Regions from separate parts of the Ralstonia sp. OTU4908 genome, predicted to be linked through region 2. Evidence: predicted binding sites of a transcription regulator. Region 2 holds the regulator's gene; the other holds the start of a gene.
The links. Region 2 encodes FNR, which switches genes on or off when oxygen is low (the NO sensors DNR and NnrR bind a similar motif). Its sites were predicted from a motif close to TTGATNNNNATCAA; they were not measured.
Positions count from the first base shown of each region.

Region 1: a site for FNR is predicted at 2,743-2,756, ahead of AAHM38_RS04665 (DUF2249 domain-containing protein). Genes of this name have one in related genera too.

Region 1 is NZ_JASATD010000003.1:244,771-249,701, reverse strand. It holds gene AAHM38_RS04670 (nitric-oxide reductase large subunit) at 63-2,339, opposite strand; gene AAHM38_RS04665 (DUF2249 domain-containing protein) at 2,372-2,662, opposite strand; gene nirK (copper-containing nitrite reductase) at 2,934-4,433, shown strand; gene AAHM38_RS04655 (formylglycine-generating enzyme family protein) at 4,450-4,931, shown strand, end outside.
Region 2 is NZ_JASATD010000002.1:9,405-14,335, forward strand. It holds gene AAHM38_RS01900 (sulfite exporter TauE/SafE family protein) at 456-1,199, opposite strand; gene fnr (fumarate/nitrate reduction transcriptional regulator Fnr) at 1,379-2,107, shown strand; gene AAHM38_RS01910 (hypothetical protein) at 2,129-2,383, opposite strand; gene AAHM38_RS01915 (FixH family protein) at 2,380-2,607, opposite strand; gene ccoG (cytochrome c oxidase accessory protein CcoG) at 2,634-4,097, opposite strand; gene ccoP (cytochrome-c oxidase, cbb3-type subunit III) at 4,094-4,931, opposite strand, start outside.

The sequences.
Region 1 (4,931 bases), on a different contig from region 2:
GCAGGGCCCGGTCAGATCGACACGGGCCCTGCGGGTTTTTGGGAGGACTGCTGGATGAGGAATTAACGCGTCGCGCGAGCCGAAGCCGGCAATGGCTCCATCTGTTGGGCCTTCGGACGGCGCAGCAGCCGCAGCGCATACCAGGCCAGCACAAGCGCACCGATGGCGAACACGATGTCACCCGGCACACGCAGCCAGACCAGCGTTTCCATCACTTTCGAGTGCACCACTTCCGGCGAGCGGGCGTACCACATGCCCTTGGTGACACTCGCCCAGGCCTGATAGATGCCGGCCGGCAGCAGCGACATGAATACCATCATCGCCAAGCCGATGTTCAGGCCCCAGAACGCGGGCTTGAGCAGGCGATCGGCATGCAGGCTGCGCGCATACAGGCCGCGCAGGCAGAACAGCATCAAGCCGATACCGAGCATGCCGTACACCCCGAATAGCGCGGCGTGCCCGTGGGCGGCCGTCATGTTCAGACCTTGCACGTAGTACAGCGAAGCGGGCGGGTTGATGGCAAAGCCGAGCAGGCCGGCGCCGACGGTGTTCCAGAAGCCCACGGCCACGAAGCACAGCACGGGCCACTTGTATGCATTGAGCCACGGTGTGCCTTGCGTGCGGCGATAGTTCTGCAGCGCTTCGAGCCCGATCAGCGAAAGCGGCACCACTTCCAGCGCAGAGAACACTGCACCCACCGAGATGATCGAGGTCGGTGTCCCCGTGAAGTACAGGTGATGCAGCGTGCCCAGAATGCCGCCGAACAGGAACACGATCGTCTCGGCCACGATGGCGCGGTTGGCGCTGCTGGCGCGAATCAGGCCCAGGCGCGTGAAGATGAGCGCGATGACGGCGGTGGCGAACACTTCAAAGAAGCCCTCGACCCACAGGTGGACGAGCCACCAGCGCCAGTACTCGATCATCGAATAGTGCGTGTGTTGGCCCCACACCAGCGAAGTCGAATAGAACCCGCCGATGCAGGTGGCCGAGAGGAACACCATGGCGATCAGGCCGCGCGATTCCGACGGCGTCTTCAGTGCCGGCCACAGGGCACGGCCCAGCAGCACGACCCAGAACAGCAGGCCGACAAACAGCAAGATTTGCCACACGCGGCCCATGCTGGTGTATTCCAGCCCCTGGTTACCGACCCAGAAGCCGAAGTCTGCACCGCGATGTTGCAGCGTGCCGAGCCAGCCAGTGGCGATGGACCCCACCACGATAAAGATCAGCGCCCAGAACAGCAGGTCAACGCCCAGCTTCTGGAACTTCGGTTCACGCCCCGACAGCAGCGGCGCAATGTACAGGCCCGTGGCCAGCCACGCCGTGGCAATCCATAGCACGCCAAGCTGCGTGTGCACGGTGCGGCTGATCACGTAAGGCAGCACCTGCGCCAGCGGAATCCCGAAGAACGATTCACCTTCCACCGCATAGTGCGCGGTGATGGCGCCCATGCCGATCTGCACAAGCATCAGGCCGATCACGGCAAAGAAGTACTTGCGCGTGGCCTTCATCGACGGCGTGGCCACCACGTTGAGGAACGGATCGGCCGGCAGCGGCGCAGACTCCTCTTCATGCTTGCTGCTGCCGTGCAGCCACAGCATGGCGGCAATACCGCCCAGCAGCAGCACGATGCTGACCATCGACCACACTGCGGCACCACCGGTCATGGTGTTGCCCACCAGCGGTTCATGCGGCCAGTTGCTCGTATACGAGATGTCGGTCTCGCCTGGGCGGTCGGCAGCGGCGGCCCACGACGTCCAGAAGAAGAACGCCGCCAGGGCTTCACGATCGGCCGCCTCCGGCAGCACGCCGGTGGCCATGGCGTATTGATCGCGCAGCGTTGCCAGCGACGGATCGGTGCCGAACAGGGCCTCGAAGTGCTGGGCCACACCGCGGATGGCCTCTGCGCGCTCACGCGACACGGTCAGGATGTCGTGATTTGCGTCGTACGTATTGCGGCGCATTTCCTCCTTCACGCTGGCGTCGACGGCGGCTTGCTGCACGGTCGTCAACGGCGCATCGGTATCGAACTGCTGATGCGCGCGGATGGCTTGCAGCGCTGTGGCTTCACGGTGCAGCCAATCGGCAGACCAGTCAGGTGCAACGTAGCTGCCGTGGCCCCAGACGGTGCCGAGCTGCTGGCCGCCGGCTGCCAGCCAGGCTTCCTGGCCGCGCTGGATCTGCTCACCGGTAAAGAGCACCTCGCCCACAGGGGTGACGACGGCATGCGGAATCGGCGGCGCTGCCAGATAGATCTGCCGGCCCAGATAGCCCAATGCCCCGAACGACAGGATGAAGATCAGGCCGAGCCACCGCCACAGCCTTTGATTGGTTTTCATGACAAGGTTCCTTGCAGGATGCAATCGGAAATTCAGGCGCCACCACCGCAACCACCGCAGCAGTGGCCGGCACTGGCGGCAGACGCCACCTTGGTGATGGCAACGCGCCACGTGCCTGGGCCGCGCTCAAGGTAGTCCCAGGAAAACTGCCCCGGGCGCTCGACTTGAAACTGCGACTGCAGGGGGCGCGGATCGTGATCGTTGATCAGCTCCAGGCTCTGCCCGATGCCGAGTTCCCCAAAGGCGGAGAAGATCAGCGGATGGCGCTCGCGCGGCGCCAGCACGCGGAGGTCGAGCTGGATGGTGGAGGCGGACTGTGTCATGGGGATTCCCTCTGTGGGTGTCGCATCAAAAAGATGCATTAAGGATGCAACTATATTAGTGAGTGAAATCCCCGGTGTTATTGATGTATGTCAGATGCTTGTTTTATGGGTATCTTGAGTCGCAAATCAGGCCACGGCTGGGCTTGCGTGCCACGCGGTGGGGTGGATGTGCCGGTCGGGGCGGGTTTTCGTTTGCGCTGTATCAAAGCCCTAATGGCCGCCGCGGCCTAACGTGGAGCGGACGACACCAGACCGATACACGGGGGAAAAAATGAGCCGTCTTCACACCGTCCGCAGCCTGATGCGCGCGGGCTTGATTTCTGTGGTGCTGGGCGCACTGCTTGCAGGCACTGCGGCCCGCGCCGCCAGCGCCAAGTTACCGGGTGACTTCGGGCCGCCACGCGGGGAGCCGATCCACGCCGTCCTGACGAGTCCACCGCTTGTGCCGCCGCCGGTCAACCGGACCTATCCAGCCAAGGTCATCGTGGAGCTGGAAGTGGTCGAGAAGGAAATGCAGATCTCGGAAGGGGTCAGCTACACCTTCTGGACGTTCGGCGGCACCGTTCCTGGCAGTTTCATCCGCGTGCGGCAGGGCGACACGGTGGAGTTCCACCTCAAGAACCACCCGAGCAGCAAGATGCCGCACAACATCGACCTGCACGGCGTGACCGGGCCGGGTGGCGGCGCAGCATCGAGCTTTACCGCCCCGGGCCATGAATCGCAGTTCACTTTCAAGGCGCTGAACGAGGGCATTTACGTTTACCACTGCGCCACCGCACCCGTGGGCATGCATATCGCCAACGGCATGTACGGCCTGATCCTGGTCGAACCGCCCGAAGGCCTGCCCAAGGTTGATCACGAGTACTACGTCATGCAGGGCGATTTCTACACCGCCGGCAAGTACCGCGAGAAGGGCCTGCAGCCGTTCGACATGGAAAAGGCCATCGACGAACGCCCGAGCTACGTGCTGTTCAACGGTGCGGAAGGCGCGCTCACCGGTGACAAGGCGCTGCACGCCAAGGTGGGCGAAACGGTGCGCATCTTCGTGGGTAACGGCGGGCCCAACCTGGTCTCCAGCTTCCACGTGATCGGCGCCATCTTCGATCAGGTGCGCTACGAGGGCGGCACCAACGTGCAGAAGAACGTGCAGACCACGTTGATCCCGGCGGGTGGCGCGGCGGTTGTGAAGTTCACCGCGCGCGTGCCTGGCAGCTATGTGCTGGTCGACCACTCGATCTTCCGTGCCTTCAACAAGGGCGCCATGGCCATCCTCAAGATCGATGGGGCGGAGAACAAGCTGGTCTATTCCGGCAAGGAACTGGATTCGGTGTACCTGGGCGATCGTGCCGCGCCCAACATGAGCGCCGTCACCAAGGCGACCCAGGCGTCGGTGAGCGGTACGCTGACGGTGCAGGATCAGGTGCAGGCCGGCCGCGCGCTGTTTGCGGGTACCTGTTCGGTATGCCATCAGGGCAATGGCGCCGGGCTGCCGGGCGTGTTTCCGCCGCTTGCCAAGTCGGATTTCCTGGCAGCTGACCCCAAGCGTGCGATGAACATCGTGCTGCATGGCCTGAACGGCAAGATCAAGGTCAATGGCCAGGAATACGACTCCGTCATGCCGCCGATGACACAACTCAATGACGACGAGGTCGCCAACATCCTGACCTACGTGCTCAACAGCTGGGACAACCCCGGCGGCCGCGTGAGCGCAGAAGACGTCAAGAAGGTGCGTGCCCAGCCGGCGCCCGCCAAGGCCGTGGCCGAACATTGAGCGGATCCGCACAACCATGTCCCGCCTGACCTCGCACATTGCTGCCATGTTGATGGCGCTGGCCAGTGCAACCGCACACGGGGCCACCTATGTGCGGTTGCCCGGCGGCGACTTCGACAGCGTGCTGCCTCAGAACGCGCCGGGGCAGCCGCAGCGGGTGCGCATCGAGCCGTTTGAGCTGCGCTCCACGCCCGTCACCATCGGCGAGTTCCAGGCCTTCGTGCAACGCCACGAGGCCTGGCAGCGTGGCCGTGTGCCGCAAGTCTTTGCCGGTAAGGCCTACCTTGCCGACTGGCCCGATGCGACGCACGCCGATGCGCAGGCGTCGCCGCAAGCGCCGGTGACCGGCGTGAGCTGGTTTGCCGCCCGTGCCTATTGCGAAAACGAAGGCGCTCGGCTGCCGACATGGCTGGAATGGGAATCCGCCGCCGCGGCCGACGCCACACGCACAGACGCCCGCGACGACCCGCAATGGGCACAACGCATTCTCGGCTGGTA
Region 2 (4,931 bases):
CGAATTGCCGTCACGCTTGAGGTTTGTCGTCCCGCCGCGACGCACGCGGCATTTCTGGTTGCTGTTGCCCGCCCGGGCCCGGAGCGCAAAGGCCAATCGATTCAATTGGACCCTGCACCGAAACGCAGTGGCTGTGCCCGCAAAGTAAGGGCCGGAGGAGCGAGTTGATCCGGTGCCGGTCAGGCACCACAAGGGCAATTTCTTCCGCCGCCATGTGGACGGATACTGCACCGGACGACTACCAAGAAGAATGGCAGTCCACCCGAATCGACTGTCCAGGGTGACACTACCGCTGGAGGGCATCGCTTGGCGCCGCGCTTGGGATTGTTGATTTGCGCGGGTGGCGAATCGAATTGTTAGCGATTGTAGGGCAATTTCCAGCGGCGCCGCAACCGGGAAGATGATCTAGCCTTCCTATCCCAGGTCGGATGGCAATTTACGCGTGCTTTAAACGCCTACAGTACCAGACAGAATCCGTGTGCGTTGAGCATCTCTGGCAGCCAGATCGCGTGCACCAGCCCCCATATGCCGAACCCGGCGATGGCGACGCCGGCCGCGCCACGCGCCCACCGGCGGCGCGACAAGCCGCGCAGCCACCCAGCGAAGCCAGACATCATCAACAGGTTGGGCAGCGTACCCGCACCAAAGGCGAGCATGACCACCGCCCCGGAGGCAGCGTTGCCTGCCAGCAACGCCATAGCCAATGCGCCGTAGACCATGCCGCACGGCACCAGTCCCCAGGCCATACCCGTGATATAGCGGCGTAGGAACGGCGGCTGACGTTGCAGCGTGCCGCCCAGTGTGGCAGCCCCCCGAGACAGGCCGCCAGCGACGCGGCCGAGCAAGCGCTCGAGCCACACACTGCGCCACGCATCTCCGGCGGAACGCACGAGCAGCATGGTCCCATAGGCGAGTAGCAATACACTGGCGAAGGCAAACAAGCCGCGTTGAATCGGCAGCCATTGCTGGCGCCAGAAGGTCGCGCCCATCGCACCCATGATTGCGCCAAGCAGCGCGTAGGTGGTCAACCGGCCGGCATGCATGACGACCTGCTCGAACCATAGCCGGCGGCGCGACACGACCCGTACCGCCACAGTTCCACGTTCGGCCGCGAGCGCGATCCCGCTGCACATCGCCAGACAATGCACACCGCCGAGCAATGCAATCAGAAAAACGCTGAGAAGCGCTGCAGCACTCATCTTTTTGACGCTCTTTTGATATGGGCCAAGGTTTTCGTTTTGCTGTTGCGAACTAAGCGTAATTGACGCGTTTTGCCGCATCGGAAATGTCCGAGGACAAGAAGGTCGCCGTTATAATAAGCTGAGCTGCATCACAAGAATTACTCATTTCACTTTCCCGAAATTCAGTCGCCCCGCCCGTGCTCACTCGAATCGCACTCACCGACCACGCCTCGCGTTGCTCCACCTGTGTACTCGGGCAAATCTGCCTGCCGGTGGGAATGAACTCGGACGACGTGCGCAAGATGGACGATTTGGTCAGCGAGCGCATCCGCATTAAGAAGGGGCAATCGCTCTATTCCCTGGGGGAGCCGCTCGAAGCGGTTTACGGCATTCGTTTCGGTACGCTCAAAACCCATCTGACGCTGGAAGACGGTCGGCACCAGATCACGGGGTTCCACCTGCCGGGTGAGATCGTCGGGCTCGATGGCATTGGCGATATGCGCCATGTGTCGGATGCCACCGCGCTCGAAGATACCGAAGTCTGCGTGGTGCGCTACGACGAGCTGCAACACCTTTCGCGCCGGCTGCCTTCGCTGCAGCATCAGTTCCTGCGCATCATGAGCAAGGAAATTTCGCAGGATCACCTGATGCTGCTCACGCTGGGTTCCATGCGTGCGGAGGAGCGTCTCGCAGCGTTCCTGCTTAACCTCTCGAAGCGTTCGGCCCAGCGGGGATATTCGTCAACAGAGTTTGTGCTGCGCATGAGCCGCGAAGAGCTGGGCAGCTATCTGGGTCTCAAGCTCGAAACCGTCAGCCGCCTGTTCTCGCGCTTTGCCGAAGCGGGCCTCATCCAGATCCGCCAACGCCACGTCAAACTGATCGACCTGGCCGGCCTGCGCCAGGTCATGAGCGGTCAAGCCGCTTGAAGCTCCTTCCATGGCGCCCGCTCACACGAGCGGGTGTTCATGCGCTTCCAGTTTGCCGATGCCCGGCGACACGTACAGCGTCAGCGCGCTCGACAATCCGCACAGCAACCAGAACACAAAGAACGATACCGTGTAGACCGCCTGGGCCGACACGGTGATCTGTTCGCCGAAGAAACGCAGGTCGGCGGGGTCCACCACTGCAAAGACCACCAGTTCAGCCAGCGCGGCCGACAGAAATGCCGGCCACAGAATCCACATCAGCAGTCGACGCTTCATCGGGCCTCCGCGTGAATACCATGTGTCGGCGTGACGGTCGTCTTTTCAACGACCAAACCGTGGCGCACGACGTTGTCGTGAATAGCGACATCGGGATGCGAAATCGCCAGCCAGATGGTGACGCCGCAGCCGATCATGGCGACAAACGGCCCTGCCATGAGCAGCCACGGCCAGGGCTCGCGCCACCACGGACGGGCCTGCGCGGAAGATTGCGTTGCGTGCATCGTTGCCTCCTGTTGGGGATGCCGCATCAGCGCGGCACGATGAAGCTAGACGGTTCGCGCAGTACGAGGCTGGCGCTACCGCTGTCTGCGTGGATGACGAAACGGATTTTGTGCGAGCCGGGGGCGGCATCATCGGCTGGCCGGCGTACGCGCACTGGCAGCAGTCGGTTGGCCGCCGGTGGCAGCTCCAGTGTGGTCGACTCGCCACGACCGCCCTGCACATCCAGTTCCGGCATGCCCTCTGCTGTGATGGTCACGCGCATGGGGAGCTCGGACGCGTTCATCAACTGCAGGCGGTAAACGTTCTCGATCTTGCCCCCGTCCACTTCGCGCGCCAGTGCACCACGATCACGAATCACATCAACCTTGAGCGGCTGGCGCATGGCCAATGCCATGATGAAGCCGGTGATGAGCACAAGCATGATCCCGGTATAGATCAGCACGCGCGGGCGCAGCAGATGTCGCCGGGCGTCCTTCGGGCTGAGCCGATCGCGCATTGCGCGTTCCGACGTATAGCGGATCAGACCGCGCGGGTAGCGCATCTTGTCCATGACCTGATCACAGGCATCAATGCAGGCGCCGCAACCAATGCATTCGTATTGCAGCCCCTGGCGGATGTCGATACCGGTCGGGCACACCTGTACACAGATACTGCAGTCGACGCACGAGCCCAGGCCCTGCGCTTGGAAGTCGGCATTGCGGGAGCGGCTGCCCCTCGGTTCACCGCGCTGCGTGTCGTATGTGACGACGTAGGTATCGGGGTCGACCATCACGCTCTGGAAACGCGCGTACGGGCACATGTAGCGACACACCTGCTCGCGCATGAAGCCTGCGTTGCCCCATGTGGCAAAAGCGTAGAACAGCATCCAGAACGTTTGCCATGGCCCGAGGGAAAGCGTCCACGTCTCCATGCCGAGATCGCGGATCGGCGTGAAGAAGCCGACGAAGGTGAATCCCGTCCATAGCGCAATGAGAATCCAGGCCGAGTGCTTTGCAGCCTTGAGGCGGAATTTGCGTAGGCTCCAACGCTCACCGTCGAGGCGGATGCGGGCAAAGCGGTCACCTTCGACATGCCGCTCGATCCACATGAAGATTTCGGTGTAAACCGTCTGCGGACAGGCATAACCGCAAAAGAGCCGCCCCGCCACCGCAGTGAACAGGAACAGCCCCAACGCCGACAGCACCAGCAGTACCGTCAGATAAATCACGTCTTGCGGCCAAAGTACGAGGCCGAACAGATAGAACTTGCGTGCGCCCAGATCAAAGAGCACGGCTTGGCGACCATTCCACTGTAACCACGGCAAGCCATAGAAGATGGCTTGCGTCGCCAGCACCAGCCAGACGCGCCAACGCGCAAACGCACCGGTCACGGCGCGCGGATAGATCTTGCGCCGGACTTCATAGAGCATCTGCTCAGTCGGCGCGTCGTCTACACCCGCCACTGCGGTGGCGGGTGTCATCGGGCGCCAGGCAGGTTCTTTGTCGCTCATTGCGCGTGGCTCGTGTTGCTATTGGACAGGCCCCAGACATAGGCCGCCAGCATGCGAATCTTCTCCGGAGAGAGCAGGTTCTCGTGTGCCGGCATCGTGTTGTCACGACCCTTGAGGATGGTCTCGACGATGGTCGCTTCCGAACTGCCATATAGCCAGACGCGGTCGGTCAGGTTGGGCGCGCCCAGCGCCTGATTGCCCTTGCCGGTTGCCATGTGGCAAGCCGCACAGACCGACTTGAACGTCGGTTCGCCGCGCGCTGCCTTGATCGGGTCATACGACAGTCCCGACAGCGAGCGCACGTAGTTCGCCACATTGACTGCCTGATTGCCATCCACGACCGCCGTCAGGGACGGCATGACGCCGTGACGCCCCTTGGTGATGGTGGTCAGGATCGTCTCGGGGTCTCCGCCGTACAGCCAGTCGCCGTCGGTCAGATTCGGAAAGCCCTTCGAGCCGCCGGCATCCGAGCCATGGCACTGCGCACAGTTGTTAAGGAAAAGGCGCTGGCCGATCTCATGGGCCTGCGGATCGGCGGCGATCTGCTTGATGTCCATGCTGGCATAACGCTCATAGAGCGGTCGGACCTGCGCATCGGCGGCCGCACGCTGCGAGGCCAACTCGCCGCGCGTGGAGAAACCAAGCACACCGCCATATGCGCCCAAGCCCGGATACAGGATCAGGTACCCCAATGCAAAGACGCACGACAGCAGGAACATCCACATCCACCAGCGCGGCAGCGGATTGTTCAGTTCGCGCAAATCGCCATCCCATACGTGGCCGGTGTCTTCCCCGGCGCTGCGCCCCGGTGCCACTTGAATGCGCCGCTGGGAG